2 regions of the Streptomyces sp. NPDC103540 genome follow, and region 2 is predicted to be linked to the other one. Evidence: predicted binding sites of a transcription regulator. Region 2 holds the regulator's gene; the other holds the start of a gene.
What was found. The regulator HrcA, encoded in region 2, represses chaperone genes, less so after heat shock. The targets are predictions, from matches to a motif close to TTNGCACTCNGNNNNNCNGAGTGCNAA.
Positions count from the first base shown of each region.

Region 1: a site for HrcA is predicted at 7,849-7,875, ahead of groL (chaperonin GroEL). Genes of this name have one in related genera too.

Region 1 covers NZ_JBVJMA010000010.1:117,390-127,225, reverse strand. The annotation lists gene ACZ6ZI_RS24440 (hypothetical protein) at 1-380, opposite strand, end outside; gene ACZ6ZI_RS24435 (hypothetical protein) at 371-589, opposite strand; partial or broken gene ACZ6ZI_RS24430 (helix-turn-helix domain-containing protein) at 704-846, shown strand; gene ACZ6ZI_RS24425 (DUF397 domain-containing protein) at 844-1,011, shown strand; gene ACZ6ZI_RS24420 (S8 family peptidase) at 1,016-2,203, opposite strand; gene ACZ6ZI_RS24415 (protease inhibitor I9 family protein) at 2,586-2,942, shown strand; gene ACZ6ZI_RS24410 (peptidase inhibitor family I36 protein) at 3,234-3,824, shown strand; gene ACZ6ZI_RS24405 (SDR family NAD(P)-dependent oxidoreductase) at 3,914-4,654, opposite strand; gene ACZ6ZI_RS24400 (phosphoribosylanthranilate isomerase) at 4,807-5,427, opposite strand; gene ACZ6ZI_RS24395 (GNAT family N-acetyltransferase) at 5,554-5,979, shown strand; gene groL (chaperonin GroEL) at 6,064-7,686, opposite strand; gene ACZ6ZI_RS24385 (cold-shock protein) at 8,001-8,207, opposite strand; gene ACZ6ZI_RS24380 (MoaD/ThiS family protein) at 8,604-8,882, opposite strand; gene thrC (threonine synthase) at 8,921-9,836, opposite strand, start outside.
Region 2 covers NZ_JBVJMA010000001.1:645,042-654,877, reverse strand. The annotation lists gene holA (DNA polymerase III subunit delta) at 1-454, shown strand, start outside; gene rpsT (30S ribosomal protein S20) at 841-1,107, opposite strand; gene lepA (translation elongation factor 4) at 1,341-3,206, shown strand; gene ACZ6ZI_RS02935 (AMP-dependent synthetase/ligase) at 3,455-5,344, shown strand; gene hemW (radical SAM family heme chaperone HemW) at 5,377-6,609, shown strand; gene ACZ6ZI_RS02925 (DUF3097 domain-containing protein) at 6,755-7,552, opposite strand; gene ACZ6ZI_RS02920 (MBL fold metallo-hydrolase) at 7,581-8,312, opposite strand; gene hrcA (heat-inducible transcriptional repressor HrcA) at 8,488-9,504, shown strand; gene dnaJ (molecular chaperone DnaJ) at 9,505-9,836, shown strand, end outside.

The DNA.
Region 1 (9,836 bases), on a different contig from region 2:
GCCTTGATCCCGTCGTAGCGGACGTGCTCGAAGCCCGGGTACTCCCCCGCCGGACAGTGCACCAGCGTGAACCGGTGCCAGCCCGGCGGCGGGGGCGGCTGCGGACGCCACGCCTTCGACCCGAACGCCTCGTGCACCAGCGCCGTCGCCTCGTCCGCCGACTCCGCGCTCCGGCTCTCCCGCCGCTCGCCGTCGTCCCCGACGGCCGTCCACACCGCCGCGCCGTCACCGTCGACGCCCTCGTCGCGCCGCACCCGCACCGACAGCCCGCTCCCGCCCCGCCGCCAACGGCCCCCCGCCGGCGCCGCCTCCAGCCCGCGCAGCTTCCATCCCAGCTCGAAGGCGAACTCCGCCGAGTCGATCCCCTCGGTCACGGGCACGCCCGCTCGTGCAGGACGGCGGCCAACCGCAGCGCCGTGTCGAGGTTGCAGCGCCCGAGGTCGACCAGCGGGAGCCCGTAGGTCCCCGCGGCGGACACCCCGTCCACCCCGAGCGAGGGGAACACCACGCCGACCCCGTCGAGGGCCTCTTTCAGCTGCCCCACCGCCTCCTCGGCCGCGCGGATCCGCTCTTTCGGAGTGAGCACCATGCCATGTCACCTTCCACTCTGAGTATTCAGCTTCTGCACACAGAGTGGCGATGGGGTGGCTGGCCTTTCAAGTGGGCCACCGCAGCAACCGCACATGTTGTACCGGGAGTTGTCATGCCAGGAAAGAACCTCGACCCCTCGTCCTCCCCCCGCGCCCTGCTCGGCGCCGAACTCCGCGTCGCCCGCGAACGGGCCGGCCTCAGCCAGCCGCACTCGGCGAACTGCTGTTCGTGAGCGGCTCGCACGTCGGCCAGATGGCCACCTGGAGGAAGTCCACCCACAGCGGCGGCGACGGCGGCGACTGCGTCGAGGTCTGTGACGCGCACCCCGACGTCGTCCCCGTCCGGGACTCCAAGGTCCCGGACGGCCCGCACGTGGTGTTCCACGCGCGGGCCTGGGGGGACTTCGTCAGGTCGCTCTGACGGGTCAGAGACCGCCGGTGAACAGGAGGCGGTTCGGGCTGCCCGAGCTCAGGAAGGACAGCCGGTCCTTCGTCGACTCGGTCAGCAGCGCGTTGAAGATCTCCTCCGGGTCCGCCTTCGGGTGCTTCTGCTTGAAGAGGACGGCGGCGCCCGTCACGTGCGGGGCGGCCATCGAGGTGCCGTTGAAGGACACCGAGCCGCCGCCGAGGCGGGCCGAGAGGATGTCCTGACCGGGGGCGTAGAGGTCGACGACGTTGCCGTAGTTCGAGAAGTTGGTCTCGTCGTCGTAGCGGTCGCTCGCGCCCACGGTCAGGACGCGCTCGGCCGAGGCCGGCGAGTAGTTCGCGGCGTTCTTCGCGTCGTTGCCCGCCGAGATGACCGGCAGCACGCCGGCCCGCGAGAGGTTGTTCGCCGCGTCGTTCACGGTCTGGGAGAAGCCGCCGCCCAGCGAGCCGTTCAGCACGGCGGGCTGCTTGGCGTTGCGCGCCACCCAGTCCAGGCCCGCGATGATGCCCGAGAACGAGCCCCGGTTGTCACAGCCGAGGACGCGGACGCTGACCAGGTTGACCTTCGTGGCCACGCCGTACGTCTTGCCGCCGACCGTGCCCGCGACGTGCGTGCCGTGGCCGTTGCAGTCCGCGCCACGACGGCCGTCGCCCATCGCGTCGAAGCCGAACGTGGCCCGGCCCCGGTACTCGTCGTGCTCGTAGTCGATGCCGCTGTCCAGGATGTACGCCGTCACCCCGGCGCCGCTGCCCTCGACGGTGAAGCCGCCGTCGAGGGGCAGGTCGCGCTGGTCGATGCGGTCCAGACCCCAGGCGTTGGCCGGGGCGCGGCCCGTCGCCGGGGCCTTCGGGACGGGCGGGGCGGACGCCGTCGCGTCCTGCTCGACGGACTTCACGCCCGAGGTCGTACGGAGCTTGTCCAGCTGGTGCGAGTTCAGGGCCACGGCGAAGCCGTTGATCGCCGCGCTGTAGACGAACGTCGGCTTCACCCCCAGTCTCTGCGCCAGCTTCGAGGGGTCGACGCCCTTGTGCAGGGTGACGATGTACTGGCCCGGCAGGCCGCCCGTCTCGGCGGTGTGCAGCGGGACGGGCGTGGGCTCCGGAGTGTCGGCGACGGCCGCACCACCGGCCAGGGCCGGACCGGCCGTGAGGAGGGTGGCGATGGCCAGACGGACGAACATGCGCATGACGGCAGCTCCCTGAAGCGGAAGGCGGAGAACGGTGGGGGGTGGGGCCGGCCGGGGCCGGGACGAGAGCCCCGCGGGACGGCCTCCCGGTGCATCGGTCACCCGGGGCCCCGGACTTGAAACGGCTCCGGCCACCTGGCCGAAGGGGGTGCACGGGGCCGGGTGGCGGCAGTCGGGCCATCAGCAGAATCGATCATGCACGTGGCGGGGCGCGCCACCGGGCCGGCTGCCCCCGCTCCGCCCGCCGCCCGCGCAGGTTCACCCGTACGGGCCGTGACCCGGCGGCCGGGCGAGGGAGCGCGCGCGGGTTCACCACCGCCCGCCCCCGCCGCGCCGCACGGGGTCGTTGACCGGCCCGGACGTGCGTGATGGCCTCGCCGTCATGCGCACCCGACCGAGCTGGGCCCTGCCGACGGCCGTCGCCGCCGCCGCACTGGCCGCCGTGGCCGTCCTGCCCGCCGCACAGGCGGCCGACGCCGCGACCACCGACACCGCCACCGCGCCCGCCGCGGTGGCGCCGGCGGACTGGCCGACGTACCTCGTCACCGTCCACGAAGCCCTCGACCCGGCGTCCGTCGCCGAGGCCTACGGGATCACCCCGGTGCACGTCTTCCGCACCGCCCTCAACGGCTTCGCCGCCCGGCTCTCCCCCGAGCAGGTCTCCGCGCTGCGCGCCGCGCCGATCGTGGAGTCCGTGGAGGAGGACGGCCCGGCGAGCGCGCTGGGCCCCGCCGTCTGAGCAGCCGTCCCACGAGCGTCCGACTTTCACTTGGCATGGACCAATGTGGGGCGGCACGGCGGAATGGCTCATACCCCGTCGCGGAGCGCCGCCTTCCCCCCGGAGCCGTTCCGAGGTCTCGCTCCGGCGCGGTCCGCCCGCCTGCCGCGACGGACCGAGGCACGTCCCCGCGCCTCCCCGCAAGGGGGCATCTGACCGGCGGACGCCTGGGGCGGGTGGGGCGACAGCCCCTAGCGTTTGCGACGCCCGGGAACACCGGGCCAGTCGTGAAGACGAGGGGACACGATTCCTATGCGCACGAGTGTGAAGATCGCGGCCACCGCCGCGGCCGGTCTGATGGCCGCCGTCGGCCTGTCCGGCACCTCCTCCGCCCAGAGCCCGCTCGACCAGACCATCGCCGCCCAGGCACAGCGGGCCGGCCTGAACGCGGCGCAGGTGGCGGCTCTTCAGGAACAGATGGACCGCCAGATGGCGCAGAACCCCGGCGGCCGGCAGATCGGCGTCAACCAGGTGGCCTGGCGCGACGGCAAGGCCGTCATGACCTGGCCGCTGCCCGGCGAGACGCGGGCCCGCGCCGTGAACGAGCCCGCCGCCGCGCTCGGTTCGCCGAACTGCGCCTACGCCTGGACCTGCCTGTACGAGCACGGCAACTTCGACGGCCGCCGGCTCACCTGGTCGGACTGCAACTTCGAGCACCTGGGCAACTGGGGCTTCACCGACAAGACCTCGTCCTGGCACAACAACCAGACCCGTGGGACCGTCACCCGTGTCTACAACTGGGTCGGGTACTGGCAGCAGCTGTGGGCCTCCACGGCCCCCTCGTCGAGCTCCTACGTCGGCGACGCGAACAACGACAAGGCCGACGGCATCCAGGTCTGCTGACCGGTGACGCCGGCGGGCCGCCCCGCGCGGCGGCCCGCCGGCGGTGACGGCGGTCGCGACACGGGCCGTGTCGCGACCGCCCGCGCCGGTCAGAGCCCGGCGCCGCCGGTGGCGTCGACGACGCGGCCGGTGACCCAGCGGCCGGCGTCCGAGGCGAGGAAGCCGACGATGTCGGCGATGTCCTCGGGCCTGCCGACGCGGCCCAGCGCGGCGAGGGACGCGGCGTGCTCCTGGGCCTGCGGGTTGCCGCGGAGCCAGCTCGCGTTGACGTCGGTGTCGACGATGCCGGGGGCGACGGAGTTGACGGTGATCCCGCGCGGGCCGAGGACCTTGGCGAGGTTCAGCGTCAGGTTGTCGAGGGCGCCCTTGGTGGGCCCGTAGGCGATGCTCTCGGGCATCGCGATACGGGCGGCCCCGCTGGAGACGTTGATGATCCGGCCGCCGTCGCGCAGCCGCTCCAGCCCCTCCTGCACCAGGAAGAAGGGGGCGCGGACGTTGACGGCGAAGACGAGGTCGAAGTCGTCCTCGGTGACCTGCCCGAGGGGAAGCGAGCGGCCGATGCCAGCGTTGTTGACGAGGATGTCGGCCGGTCCGAGCCCGAGCGCGTCGTACGCCTCCCACAGGGCGGCGGCGTCCCCGTGCCGGCCCAGCTCCGCCCGCAGCGCGTGGGCGCGGCCACCGCGGGCGGTGATCGTCTCGACGGTGTCGCGGGCCGCCGCCTCGTTTTCGGCGTACGTCAGCACGACGGTCACCCCGTCGGCCGCGAGCCGCTCGGCGACGGCCCGGCCGATGCCCCGGCTGCCGCCCGTGACCAGCGCGTTCTTGCTCATGATGGATCCCCCTGATTCAGTAACGATCACTACAGAAATAACCTAACACAAAGATCCACGACACCCTCGACGATCTGTCGACCCGTTCCCGAAGCGCCCGACGCCCGGAGCTACGCCCCGCCCGTCACGCCCCGCCCGTCAGGCCCCGCCCGTCACGCCCCGCGGGCCGACCGGGCCGCCGCCACGAAGGCCCGGATCAGCGCGGGGTCCTTCACCCCGCGTTCCCGCTCGACCCCGCTGGAGACGTCCACGCCCCACGCCCCGGTCACGGCGACGGCCTCGGCGACGTTGCCCGGGGTCAGCCCGCCGGCCAGCAGCCAACGCCCCTCGGGCGCGGTGAAGTCCGCCGAGCCCCAGTTCCACGGCTTGCCGGAGCCGGGGTCGGGCGCGTCGAGGAGCAACAGGTCCTCCCCGTACTCCCCGCACCGCTCCGCGCGCTCGGAGGTGGCCCGCAGCAGCGTCCGCCCTTCGGCGCGCAGCGCGGCGAAGTCCTCGGGCCCCTCCTCCCCGTGCAGCTGCACGCCCCGCACCCCGCTCTCCTCGGTCAGGCGCCGCACCTCCTCGACGGACTGGCCCCGGAACACCCCGACGGTCAGCACCCCCGGCGGCACCCGCCGCGCCAGTTCCCGCGCCGCGGCGACGTCGATGGTCCGGGGGCTCCCGGGCGCGAACACGAACCCGATGGCGTCCGCCCCGGCCTCCACCGCGACGTCGACGTCGTGCCCGGTCCGCAGCCCGCAGATCTTGACGTACAGCCCGCTCGTCTCACTCATGCCCCCGAGTCAACCAAACCCTCCTCTCCCCCGCCGATACGTCCCGCCCTGCGGGCACCGCGGGACCCCGCCGGTCCCGGCGAAAACCCCTCGGTCCGGGGCCCTGACACACCGCACAATGGCCGGATGGACGACAACGGGGTGCAGGTCACCACAGGCGGCGGGGACGCGGAGCTCGACACGCGGCTCGGCAAGGAGCTGGACGCCTTCAACCAGGCGGCGACCGCCGGGCACGAGCAGGCGGAGTTCACCGTGCGGATCACCGACGCGGACGGCGACCTCGTCGCCGGGCTGTCGGGGTGGAGCTGGGGGGACCGGGCCGGGATCGGGATGACCTGGGTCCGTGAGGACAGCCGGGGCGGCGGCTGGGGCGCGCGGCTCCTGGAGGCCGCGGAGGCCGAGGCCCGCCGGCGCGGCTGCGTGACGATCCTGGTGTCGTCCTTCACCTTCCAGGCGCCCGCCTTCTACGCCCGCCACGGCTACGAGGAGCAGGCCCGCGTGCCCGGGTTCCCCGCCGGCCACGAGGACGTGTACCTCCTCAAGCGGCTCTGACAGCGGGCCCGGACAACGCCCGAGGGCGGCACCCCGTGCGGGGTGCCGCCCTCGTTCGAGAACAGCCGATCAGCCGGGGGCCGATCAGAAGTCCATGTCACCGCCCGGCATGCCGCCCGGAGCGCCGGCAGCGGCCTTCTCCGGCTTGTCGGCGATGACGGCCTCGGTGGTCAGGAACAGCGCGGCGATGGACGCGGCGTTCTGCAGGGCGGAACGCGTGACCTTCGCCGGGTCGATGATGCCCTCGGCGATCATGTCGACGTACTCGCCGGACGCGGCGTTCAGGCCGTGACCGATCGGAAGGTTGCGCACCTTCTCCACGACGACGCCACCCTCGAGACCACCGTTGACGGCGATCTGCTTCAGCGGGGCCTCCAGGGCGAGCTTCACGGCGTTGGCGCCGGTCGCCTCGTCACCCGACAGCTCCAGCTTCTCGAAGACCGAGGAGGCCTGGAGCAGGGCCACGCCACCGCCGGCGACGATGCCCTCTTCGACGGCCGCCTTCGCGTTGCGAACGGCGTCCTCGATGCGGTGCTTGCGCTCCTTGAGCTCCACCTCGGTCGCGGCACCGGCCTTGATGACGGCCACGCCGCCGGCCAGCTTCGCGAGGCGCTCCTGGAGCTTCTCGCGGTCGTAGTCCGAGTCGGAGTTCTCGATCTCGGCGCGGATCTGGTTGACGCGACCCTGGACCTGGTCGCTGTCACCGGCACCGTCGACGATGGTGGTCTCGTCCTTGGTGATGACGACCTTGCGGGCGCGGCCGAGCAGGTCGAGACCGGCGTTCTCCAGCTTGAGGCCGACCTCCTCGGAGATGACCGTGCCGCCCGTGAGGATGGCGATGTCGCCGAGCATGGCCTTGCGACGGTCACCGAAGCCCGGGGCCTTGACGGCGACGGACTTGAAGGTGCCGCGGATCTTGTTGACGACCAGGGTCGACAGGGCCTCGCCCTCGACGTCCTCGGCGATGATCAGCAGCGGCTTGCCGGACTGCATGACCTTCTCCAGGAGCGGCAGCAGGTCCTTGACCGAGCCGATCTTGGAGTTGACGATCAGGATGTACGGGTCGTCCAGGGACGCCTCCATACGCTCCATGTCGGTGGCGAAGTACGCCGAGATGTAGCCCTTGTCGAAGCGCATGCCCTCGGTGAGCTCGAGCTCCAGACCGAAGGTCTGCGACTCCTCGACGGTGATGACGCCTTCCTTGCCGACCTTGTCCATGGCCTCGGCGATGAGCTCGCCGATCTGGGTGTCAGCGGCGGAGATCGAGGCGGTGGAGGCGATCTGCTCCTTGGTCTCGACGTCCTTGGCCTGGGACAGCAGGGCGGCGGAGACGGCCTCGACGGCCTTCTCGATACCACGCTTGAGGGCCATCGGGTTGGCGCCGGCGGCCACGTTGCGCAGGCCCTCGCGGACCAGCGCCTGGGCCAGCACGGTGGCGGTGGTCGTACCGTCGCCCGCGACGTCGTCCGTCTTCTTGGCGACTTCCTTGACCAGCTCGGCGCCGATCTTCTCGTACGGGTCCTCGAGCTCGATCTCCTTGGCGATGGAGACACCATCGTTGGTGATCGTGGGGGCGCCCCACTTCTTCTCAAGGACGACGTTGCGACCCTTGGGGCCAAGGGTGACCTTGACGGCGTCCGCGAGCTGGTTCATGCCACGCTCGAGACCGCGCCGGGCCTCCTCGTTGAACGAAATGATCTTGGCCATCTGAAGTGGTCCTCCCGGACAGGGGTGGATTGCTCCGGACCGCGCCCGCGCCCGCGACGGACGGCCTGCGACTCCGGCGGTTCCTTCCCGCCGGACCCTGCGGGCCTCACCGACCCGGTCCTCTTAGTAGCACTCTCACCCGGAGAGTGCTAACGCCAATGATTAGCACTCGACCCCCACGAGTGCAAGCGGCTTCGGGCAACACCACCGGCCGCGCGCCGTGACACGCCCGGGAACGCGCCGAGGGGCCCGCATCCCGTGTCCAGGATGTGGGCCCCTCGTACGTACGTATCGGTGGTCGAACGCGCTGGGACTCAGCCGGCCGCGAGCTTGACCATGTCCGCCTGCGGACCCTTCTGGCCCTGCGAGATCTCGAACTCGACCCGCTGGCCCTCTTCGAGGGTGCGATACCCGTCCATCTGGATGGCGCTGTAGTGGACGAACACATCCGCGCCACCGTCGACCGCGATGAAGCCGTAGCCCTTCTCCGCGTTGAACCACTTGACGGTGCCCTGAGCCATGCCTAACTCCCCTATTACTGGCCCTTGCGCAGGACCGCACTTCGCGGACCCGGGTCAGAACTTGCGCCGGAACGCCTCGACCGGGGCTGAATGTATCCGCACCGCTGCTGTCTGCAACAGGTCAATCCGACGAGAAATCTGGACACACGGAAACGTGGAAATAGAGTGAAAATCTGGCATATTCCAGGGCAACTCGGGCCTGACAATCCACGCCAAAGCCCCATAGCGCGCGCACATGTTGACTCAATGTCAACCCTCCCGCGGCCCGCTCATATGCGGCGGGCAAGAACAGCGGAGGGGACTTCCCCAACTCTACCGCGCCCAATCAAGCAGAATTGCCCCCTCCGCTTTCGGCGGAGGGGGCAATTCTGTTTCCCGTGCGAAACGCGTGGGGCGTCAGCAGCCGCCGGCCACGGCGGGAATGATCGACACGCCAGCGCCGTCGGGCGTCGCCGTCTGCAGGCCGCCCTCGAAGCGCACGTCGTCGTCGTTCACGTAGACGTTCACGAAGCGGCGCAGCTTGCCCTGGTCGTCCAGGACGCGCGCGGCGATGCCCGGGTGGTTCTTCTCCAGGGACTCGATGACCTCGGCGAGGGTCGCGCCCTCGGCCGGGACCTCGGCGACGCCGCCGGTGTAGGTGCGCAGGATGGTGGGGATGCGGACGTTGACGCTCATGGCGCTACTGCCTTTCCGGTAGTGCGGAGGAGAAGTGGTCAGGCCAGGCCGGCGGCGCGGAACGCGTCCAGGCTCGGGCGGATGGTGGCCGTCTGACCGCTGTCCGCGGCGACCGCCTCCAGGGTCTTCAGGCCGTCGCCGGTGTTCAGGACGACGGTCGTCAGCGACGGGTCGAGCTGCCCGTTCTCGATGAGCTTCTGCGTCACGCCGACGGTCACGCCGCCCGCGGTCTCGGCGAAGATGCCCTCGGTCTGCGCGAGGATCTTGATGGCCTCGACGACCTGCTCGTCGTTCACGTCCTCGACGAAGCCGCCGGTGCGGCGCGCGATGTCCAGGACGTACGGGCCGTCCGCCGGGTTGCCGATGGCCAGCGACTTGGCGATGGTGTTCGGCTTCTGCGGGCGGACCACGTCGTGACCGGCCTTGAAGGCGGTCGAGACCGGGGAGCAGCCCTCGGCCTGGGCACCGAAGATCTTGTACGGCCGGTCCTCGACCAGACCGAGCTTGATCAGCTCCTGGAGGCCCTTGTCGATCTTCGTCAGCTGGGAGCCGGAAGCGATCGGGATCACGATCTGGTCGGGCAGGCGCCAGCCGAGCTGCTCGCAGATCTCGTACGCCAGGGTCTTGGAGCCCTCGCCGTAGTAGGGGCGCAGGTTGACGTTGACGAAGCCCCAGCCCTCGCCGAGCGGGTCGCCGATGAGCTCGGAGCAGAAGCGGTTGACGTCGTCGTAGTTGCCCTCGATGCCGACCAGGTCGCCACCGTAGACACCGGCCATGACGACCTTGCCCTGCTCCAGGTCGTGCGGGATGAACACGCAGGACCGGAAGCCGGCGCGGGCGGCGGCGGCGCCGACGGCGCCGGCCAGGTTGCCCGTGGAGGAGCAGGAGAGGGTGGTGAAGCCGAAGGCGCGGGCGGCCTCGACGGCGATGGCCACGACGCGGTCCTTGAAGGAG
Region 2 (9,836 bases):
GTGCGCGGATGTCGAGGGCACCATCGACGAGGCCGTCGTGGGCCGCTACTACACCGGGCGGGCCGAGGCCTCCAGCTTCACGGTCGCCGACCGGGCCGTCGAGGGGCGCGCGGCCGAGGCCCTCGAAGCGTTGCGCTGGTCCCTGTCGACGGGCGTGGCACCGGTCCTGATCACCAGCGCCCTGGCCCAGGCGGTGCGGGCGATCGGCAAGCTCGCCTCCGCGCCGCGCGGGGCCCGTCCCGGTGATCTCGCCCGGGACCTCGGCATGCCGCCGTGGAAGATCGACCGGGTCCGGCAGCAGATGCGGGGCTGGTCCGCGGACGCCGTCTCGGACGCCCTGCGCGCGGTGGCGCTGGCGGACGCGGGGGTCAAGGGCGGGGGCGACGACCCCGAGTACGCCCTGGAGAAGGCCGTCGTGGCGGTGGCCCGCGCGGCCCGCCCCCAACGCCGCTGAGGCGGCCCCGCAGCGCCCCGTAGCGCCCGTACGCCCGTCACGGGTCCCGTCCCGGACCCGTCCCCCGGCAGGGTCCCGTCCCGGACCCGCCGCCCGGCGCGGTCCCGCCCCCGCCCCTCGCCTCGTGGCCGGGTCTTCCGTACCGCTCCCGGCTCCGTGCCGTCCCCGTGCGGTCCCGTGCCGTGCCGTGCGCGGGTGCCGGTCGGGCGGCGCGGGCATGACGAAGGCCCCGGCTCCTCCCTGGGGAAGGGAGGGGCCGGGGCCTTCGACCACTGCTGGTGTGCGCCGCACCCGCGTGGCGAACGCAGGCCGCGTGCGGCGCGGGGGCCGGTCCGGAGCGGGAGAGAGGGCCCGCTGGGTCCTTACCGGCGATTCACATCAGGAGCTCAGCCCTGGAGGGTGGCAACCTTGGAGGCCAGCGCCGACTTCTTGTTGGCGGCGGCGTTCTTGTGGATGACACCCTTCGAGACAGCCTTGTCGAGCGCACGCGCGGCGGCGCGGGAAGCCACGGTGGCCTTCTCGACGTCACCGGCGAGGACGGCCTCGCGGGCCTTGCGGATCGCGGTCTTGAGCGAGGACTTGACGGCCTTGTTGCGCAGGCGCGCCTTCTCGTTCGTCTTGTTCCGCTTGATCTGGGACTTGATGTTCGCCACGAAAGAGCCTTTTCAGGTTCAGAGTTTGATCTTCGGATTGTGTCCCGACAGCTGAGAGGGCATACGAGACACAGCTGCCCAGGCTACCAGGCGCGCTCCGACCGGCCCAAACCGAGCGCACTGCCCCGTCCATGGGACCATGGGAGTCTGCGTATCGATCCGAAGGATCCGATCAGGACCGACCGACGCGACCGACCGACGCTTCCGACTGCGACCGAGAATCAGGACACTGCGTGCCCGCGATCCCCAGCCACGTGCCCGAGCCGAGCCGTACCGACCCGGCTCTGATCCGCAACTTCTGCATCATCGCGCACATCGACCACGGCAAGTCGACCCTCGCCGACCGGATGCTCCAGCTCACCGGTGTCGTCGACCAGCGGCAGATGCGTGCCCAGTACCTCGACCGCATGGACATCGAGCGTGAGCGCGGCATCACGATCAAGTCGCAGGCTGTCCGTCTGCCCTGGGCGCCCACGACGGGCGAGGGCCAGGGCAACACGCACATCCTGAACATGATCGACACCCCGGGTCACGTCGACTTCACCTACGAGGTCTCGCGCTCCCTCGCGGCGTGCGAGGGCACGATCCTCCTCGTCGACGCCGCCCAGGGCATCGAGGCCCAGACCCTCGCCAACCTGTACCTGGCGATGGAGAACGACCTCGCGATCGTCCCCGTCCTCAACAAGATCGACCTGCCGGCCGCCCAGCCGGAGAAGTTCGCCGAGGAGCTGGCGAACCTGGTCGGCTGCCAGCCCGAGGACGTGCTGCGCGTCTCCGCCAAGACGGGCATGGGCGTCGACGCCCTGCTCGACAAGGTCGTCGCGACCGTTCCGGCCCCGGTCGGCGTCAAGGACGCCCCCGCCCGCGCGATGATCTTCGACTCGGTCTACGACTCCTACCGCGGCGTGGTCACCTACGTCCGTGTGGTCGACGGCCAGCTCAACAAGCGCGAGCGCATCCGCATGATGTCCACCGGCGCCACGCACGAGCTGCTGGAGATCGGCGTCTCCTCCCCGGAGATGACCCCGGCCGACGGCATCGGCGTCGGCGAGGTGGGCTACATCATCACCGGCGTGAAGGACGTCCGTCAGTCCAAGGTCGGTGACACGATCACCAGCCTGCACAACGGCGCGACCGAGGCCCTCGGCGGCTACAAGGACCCGAAGCCCATGGTCTTCTCGGGCCTGTACCCGCTGGACGGATCGGACTACCCGGACCTGCGCGAGGCCCTGGACAAGCTCCAGCTCAACGACGCCGCGCTCGTCTACGAGCCGGAGACCTCCGCGGCCCTCGGCTTCGGCTTCCGCGTCGGCTTCCTCGGCCTGCTGCACCTGGACGTGGTCCGCGAGCGCCTGGAGCGCGAGTTCGGCCTCGACCTCATCGCGACCGCGCCCAACGTGGTCTACCGGGTGGTGCTGGAGGACGGCAAGGAGGTCACCGTCACCAACCCGAGCGAGTTCCCCGAGGGCAAGATCTCGGACGTGTTCGAGCCGGTCGTCCGCGCCACCGTGCTCGCCCCGACCGAGTTCATCGGCGCCATCATGGAGCTCTGCCAGCAGCGTCGCGGCACCCTGCTCGGCATGGACTACCTCTCCGAGGACCGCGTCGAGATCCGCTACACCCTGCCTCTCGCGGAGATCGTCTTCGACTTCTTCGACCAGCTGAAGTCCAAGACGCGCGGCTACGCCTCGCTGGACTACGAGCCCACCGGCGAGCAGTCCTCCAGCCTGGTCAAGGTCGACATCCTGCTGCACGGCGACAAGGTCGACGCCTTCTCCGCCGTCTGCCACAAGGACGCCGCCTACGCCTACGGCGTGCGCCTGGTCGCCAAGCTGCGCGAGCTCATCCCGCGGCAGGCCTTCGAGGTGCCGGTCCAGGCCGCGATCGGCTCCCGCGTCATCGCCCGCGAGACCATCCGCGCCATCCGCAAGGACGTCCTCGCCAAGTGCTACGGCGGTGACATCTCCCGCAAGCGGAAGCTGCTGGAGAAGCAGAAGGAGGGCAAGAAGCGGATGAAGATGGTCGGCTCCGTGGAGGTCCCGCAGGAGGCCTTCATCGCCGTCCTGTCCAGCGACGAGTCGACCGGCAAGAAGAAGTAGCGCCGACACCGGGGAGGGGGCCCAGCCCCCGTCCGGTGTCACGCGGAAGGGCCCCCGTGCGTACGCGCGAGGGCCCTTTTCGTTATGAACCGGCCGCTCGGGGAGTCTTACGCGTCGGGCACGCGGCCTCTAGTCTGATCACTGCTCGATGGTTACTCGCCAGTTAAGAAATCCGCCCGTCTGAAAACCCTGCCTGCCCAAGCGCCCCACGCCCACGCCCCGTCGCGTGGACCGGTCCGGAGGATGTCGTGAGCGACACACAGACCATGATCGAGAACCGTCCGCCCACCGTGGCGGCCCTCTTCCTTGACCGCGTCGCCGCCACCCCCAACGGCGAGGCCTACCGCTTCCCGGTGCCGGCCGGACCGGAGGGCGGCCCCGAGGAGTGGAAGTCGCTCAGCTGGGGCCAGGCCGCCGACCGCGTGTTCGCGATCGCCGCCGGACTGGTCTCGCTGGGCCTGGGTTCGGAGGAGCGCGTCGCGCTCGCCTCCAACACCCGCGTCGAGTGGATCCTCTGCGACCTGGGCGTGATGTGCGCGGGCGGTGCCGTCACCACGATCTACCCGAGCACCAACGCCGACGAGTCGGCGTTCATCCTCGCCGACTCCGAGAGCCGGGTGCTGATCGCCGAGGACGCCGCCCAGCTGGCCAAGGCCCGGGAGCGGCGCGCCGACCTGCCGAACCTGATCCACGTCGTGGTCATCGACGGGGCCGGCGTCGAGCCCGAGGCCGGCGACCCCGAGGGCTGGGTGCTGACCCTGGCCGAGCTGGAGGCGCGCGGCAAGGAGCACCTCGCCAAGCACCCCGAGGCCGTCAGGGAGCGGATCGCGGCCATCACCGCCGACCAGCTCGCCACCCTCATCTACACCTCCGGCACCACCGGCCGCCCCAAGGGCGTACGCCTGCCGCACGACAACTGGTCGTACATGGCCAAGGCCACCGTGGCCACCGGCCTGATCACCAAGGACGACATCCAGTACCTGTGGCTGCCGCTGGCCCACGTCTTCGGCAAGGTGCTCACCTCCGGCCAGATCGAGGTCGGTCACGTCACCGCCGTCGACGGCCGCATCGACAAGATCATCGAGAACCTGCCGGTCGTCCAGCCCACCTACATGGCGGCCGTCCCGCGCATCTTCGAGAAGGTCTACAACGGCGTGGCCGCCAAGGCCCGCGCCGGCGGCGGCGCCAAGTACAAGATCTTCAAGTGGTCGGTGGGCGTCGCCCGCGAGTACGCCAAGGTCACCCAGGACAACTACCGCCGCACCGGCCGCGCCACCGCGCCCCTCGGCCTCAGCACCAAGCACAAGGTCGCCGACGCGCTCGTCTACTCCAAGCTCCGCGACGCCTTCGGCGGCAACCTGCGCGCCGCCGTCTCCGGCGCCTCCGCCCTCGCCCCCGAGATCGGCTTCTTCTTCTCCGGCGCGGGCATCCACATCCTGGAGGGCTACGGACTCACCGAGTCGAGCGCCGCCTCCTTCGTCAACCCCGGCGAGGCCTACCGCACCGGCACCGTCGGCAAGCCGCTCCCCGGCACCGAGGTGCGCATCGCCGACGACGGCGAGGTCCTGCTCCGCGGCCCCGGCATCATGCAGGGCTACCACCGTCAGCCCGACAAGACCTCCGAGGTCCTGGAGAGCGACGGCTGGCTGCACACCGGCGACATCGGGGAGCTGTCGCCCGACGGCTACCTGCGCATCACCGACCGCAAGAAGGACCTGATCAAGACCTCGGGCGGCAAGTACGTCGCCCCGGCCGAGATCGAGGGCCAGTTCAAGGCGATCTGCCCGTTCGTGTCGACGATCGTCGTCCACGGCGCCGACCGGAACTTCTGCTCGGCCCTCATCGCCCTCGACGAGCCCGCGATCCTGGGCTGGGCCGCCGAGAACGGGCTGGAGGGCAGGACGTACGCGCAGGTCCTGGCCGCCCCCGAGACCAACCGTCTCGTCGAGACCTACGTCCAGACCCTCAACGAGGGCCTCCAGCGTTGGCAGACGGTCAAGAAGTTCCGCATCCTGCCGCGCGACCTGGATGTGGAGCACGGCGACCTCACGCCCAGCCTCAAGCTGAAGCGGCCCGTCGTCGAGCGCGAGTTCAAGCACCTCATCGAGGAGATGTACGAGGGCTCCCGCGAGGCGTAAACGACCATGGGGCAGTGCGGGACAATGGCCACATGCCTTCCGCACTGCCCGACGGTGACCCCATGCCCGAAGACGGCTCGCTGCCCGCGCACGCCCTCACCGGCGCCCCGGACCGGCCGCTCGGGTTCTACCTGCACGTCCCGTACTGCGCCACCCGCTGCGGGTACTGCGACTTCAACACCTACACCGCCACCGAGCTGCGCGGCACCGGCGGCGTCCTCGCCTCCCGCGAGAACTACGCCGACACCCTGATCGACGAGGTCCGCCTGGCCCGCAAGGTGCTCGGCGACGACCCGAGGTCCGTGCGCACGGTCTTCGTCGGCGGCGGCACGCCCACCCTGCTGCCCGCCGCCGACCTCGTCCGCATGCTCGCGGCCATCCGCGAGGAGTTCGGCCTCGCCGAGGACGCCGAGATCACCACCGAGGCCAACCCGGAGTCGGTGGACCCGCGCTACCTCGCCGAACTGCGCGCCGGCGGGTTCAACCGGGTCTCCTTCGGCATGCAGAGCGCCAAACGGCACGTGCTGAAGGTCCTCGACCGCACCCACACCCCGGGCCGCCCCGAGGCCTGCGTGGCCGAGGCCCGCGCCGCCGGCTTCGAGCACGTCAACCTGGACCTGATCTACGGCACCCCCGGCGAGTCCGACGACGACTGGCGGGCCTCCCTGGACGCCGCGCTGGGCGCCGGGCCCGACCACGTCAGCGCGTACGCCCTGATCGTCGAGGAGGGCACCCAGCTGGCCCGGCGGATCCGCCGCGGCGAGGTCCCGATGACCGACGACGACGTCCACGCCGACCGGTACCTGATCGCCGACTCCGTCATGGCGGAGGCCGGCTACCACTGGTACGAGGTGTCGAACTGGGCGACCTCCGAGGCCGGCCGGTGCCTGCACAACGAGCTGTACTGGCGCGGCGCCGACTGGTGGGGCGCCGGGCCCGGCGCGCACTCCCACGTCGGCGGCGTGCGGTGGTGGAACGTCAAGCACCCCGGCGCCTACGCGGCCGCGCTGGCCGAGGGCCGCTCCCCGGGCGCGGGGCGCGAACTGCTCTCCGCCGAGGACCGGCGCGTCGAGCGGATCCTGCTGGAGCTGCGGCTGGTCGACGGCGTCCCGCTGTCGCTGCTCGCCCCCGCCGGGCTCCGCGCCGCCGCGAAGGCCCTGGCCGACGGGCTGCTGGAACCCACCCCCTACGACGCGGGGCGGGCGGTGCTGACCCTGCGCGGGCGACTGCTGGCCGACGCCGTGGTGCGGGACCTGGTCGACTGACCCGGCCGCCCGCCCGCCCGCCCGCCCCGCGGCGCGGGCGGCGCCGGCAACGGGCGGCAGCGGCCCCGTGCGGGCCTCGGCGCCCTCGCGGCCGAGCCCGGCGCGGCCGGCGCGCTGACGGGCCGCGCGGGCCCCGTGCGGGGCCTCAGGACGTGACGTGGTCGATGAGGTGCTCCACCGCGCCGAGCAGGGTGGGCTCCAGGTCCTTGTACGAGGTCACGCGGGACAGGATGTGCTGCCAGGCGGCCCCGGTGTTCTCCGGCCAGCCGAGCGCCGCGCAGACGCCCGTCTTCCAGTCCCGGCCGCGCGGCACGGTCGGCCACGCCGGGATGCCGAGCGCGGACGGCTTCACCGCCTGCCACACGTCCACGTACGGGTGACCGACGATCAGCACGTCCGGGGAGGTCACCGCCGCCGCGATGCGGGACTCCTTCGAGCCCGGCACCAGGTGGTCCACCAGGACCCCCAGCCGGGCGTCCGGGGCCGGGCCGAACTCCGCCACCACCGCCGGGAGGTCGTCGACGCCCTCCAGGTACTCCACGACCACGCCCTCGATCCGCAGGTCGTCGCCCCAGACCCGCTCGACCAGCTCGGCGTCGTGCCGGCCCTCCACGTAGATCCGCCCGGCCCGGGCCACCCGGGCCCGGGCGCCCGGCACCGCCAGCGAACCCGACGCCGTGCGCGCGGGAGCGGCCGGCGCCCGCCCGGGGCGGGTCAGCGTCACCACCGCGCCCTCCAGCAGGAAGCCGCGCGGCTCCAGCGGGAACACCCGCCGCTTGCCGAAGCGGTCCTCCAGGGTCACCGTGCCCGCCTCGCAGGCCACCACCGCGCCGCAGAAGTCCGTACCGGCCACCTCCACCACCAGGTCGGGGTCGGCGGGAACCTCGGGAACGGCCTTGGGCCGCTTCCACTGCGGGGTCAGATCGGGGGAGTACTCGCGCATCCGGCCGACCCTAGGAGAGCCGCCGCGCTCAGGGGCCCGACACGCCGAACAGGGCCGCCAGAGTGTCGCGTTGCTCACGTACGAAGTCCGCCCCGACCACCGCGCCGTGACCCGGTACGTACCGCGCGTCCGGTCCGCCGAGCGACAACAGCCGGTCCATCGCGGCCGGCCACTGCCCCGGGACCGCGTCCCGACCGGCCTGGGGCTCGCCCGACTCCTCGACCAGGTCCCCGCAGAACACCGTCTCGCGCTCGCCCGGCACGAAGACGGCCAGGTCGTGCCACGAGTGCGCCGGACCCACGTTGGCCAGCAGCACCTGCACCCCGCCCAGGTCCAGCGTCCACTCGCCCGACACGAGGTGCCGGGGCGCCCGTACGAGCTCCACGGACTCCGCCGCCTCCGCCGGGTCCAGGCCATGGCGCACCGCGCTCGCGCGCAGCTCCTCGCGGCCCGTGGGGGTCCCCAGCAGCCGGTCCAGCCCGACCGCGCCGTAGGACTCCGCGCCGGCGAACGCGGGCGCGCCCAGCACGTGGTCGAAATGTCCGTGGGTGAATGCGACATGGGTCACGCGCCCGCCGGTCAGCCGCTCCGCCTCGGCCCGTAGCCCGGCCCCCTCGCGTACACACGATCCGGGGTCGATCAGGAGCGTCGCCCCGTCCCCCACCACCAGTCCCACGGTGCAGTCCCACACCGGCAGACGCCTGCGGCCGACCCGTCCGGTCAACCGTTCCCAGCCGGCCTCTTCCCATCGCACGTCCATGGCGTGACGCTACCCTGGCGGGCCACCCTTGCCCGCGGCGTACCACCCGGCCGTACACTGACCGGGGGATCTCTGGCACTCGCACGCGCAGAGTGCCAACGAAGACCGGAGAACCCAGCGGCGCCTCGCCACGGCCGCCCGACCGACGACCGACCCGCATCCGGAGGTGTGCGCGATGCTCAGTGAACGCAGGCTCGAAGTGCTGCGCGCCATCGTCCAGGACTACGTCGGGACGGAGGAGCCCGTCGGCTCCAAGGCCCTCACCGAGCGCCACCGCCTCGGCGTCTCGCCCGCCACCGTGCGCAACGACATGGCCGTGCTGGAGGAGGAGGGCTACATCGCCCAGCCCCACACGAGCGCCGGTCGCATCCCCACGGACAAGGGCTACCGCCTCTTCGTCGACAGGCTGGCGGGCGTCAAGCCGCTGTCGACGCCCGAGCGTCGGGCCATCCAGAACTTCCTCGACGGCGCCGTCGACCTCGACGACGTGGTCGGCCGCACGGTGCGCCTGCTCGCGCAGCTCACCCGCCAGGTCGCCGTCGTCCAGTACCCGTCCCTGACCCGCTCCACCGTCCGTCACGTCGAGCTGCTGTCGCTGTCCCCGGCCCGGCTGATGCTCGTGCTGATCACGGACACCGGGCGGGTCGAGCAGCGGCTCGTCGACACCCAGACGCCGTTCGCCGACACCTCGCTCGCCGACCTGCGGGCGCGGCTGAACTCCCGGGTCGTCGGCCGCCGGTTCACCGATGTGCCGCAGCTCGTGCAGGACCTTCCGGAGTCGTTCGAGATCGACGACCGGGCGACCGTCAAGGCCGTCCTGGCGACCCTCCTCGAAACGCTGGCCGAGGAGGCGGAGGAGCGGCTGATGATCGGCGGCACCGCCAACCTCACTCGCTTCGGACATGATTTTCCCTTGACCATCAGGCCCGTGCTCGAAGCGCTGGAGGAGCACGTGGTGCTCCTGAAGCTGCTGGGCGAGGCCGGTGAGTCGGGGATGGCCGTACGGATCGGTCACGAGAACGCCTACGAGGGGCTCAACTCCACGTCGGTCGTCTCCGTCGGCTACGGTTCGGGCGGCGAGGCAGTCGCCAAACTCGGCGTGGTCGGACCGACCCGCATGGACTACCCCGGAACGATGGGAGCGGTACGCGCAGTGGCACGTTACGTCGGACAGATCCTGGCGGAGTCGTAAGTGGCCACGGACTACTACGCCGTTCTCGGCGTGCGCCGCGACGCATCCCAGGACGAGATCAAGAAGGCCTTCCGGCGGCTCGCGCGCGAGCTGCACCCGGACGTGAACCCCGATCCCAAGACGCAAGAGCGCTTCAAGGAGATCAACGCGGCCTACGAGGTCCTCTCGGACCCGCAGAAGAAGCAGGTCTACGACCTCGGCGGCGACCCGCTGTCCTCCTCGGGCGGCGGCGGTGGCGCCGGCGGCTTCGGCCAGGGCGGCTTCGGCAACTTCTCCGACATCATGGACGCCTTCTTCGGCCAGGCCTCGCAGCGCGGCCCGCGCTCGCGCAC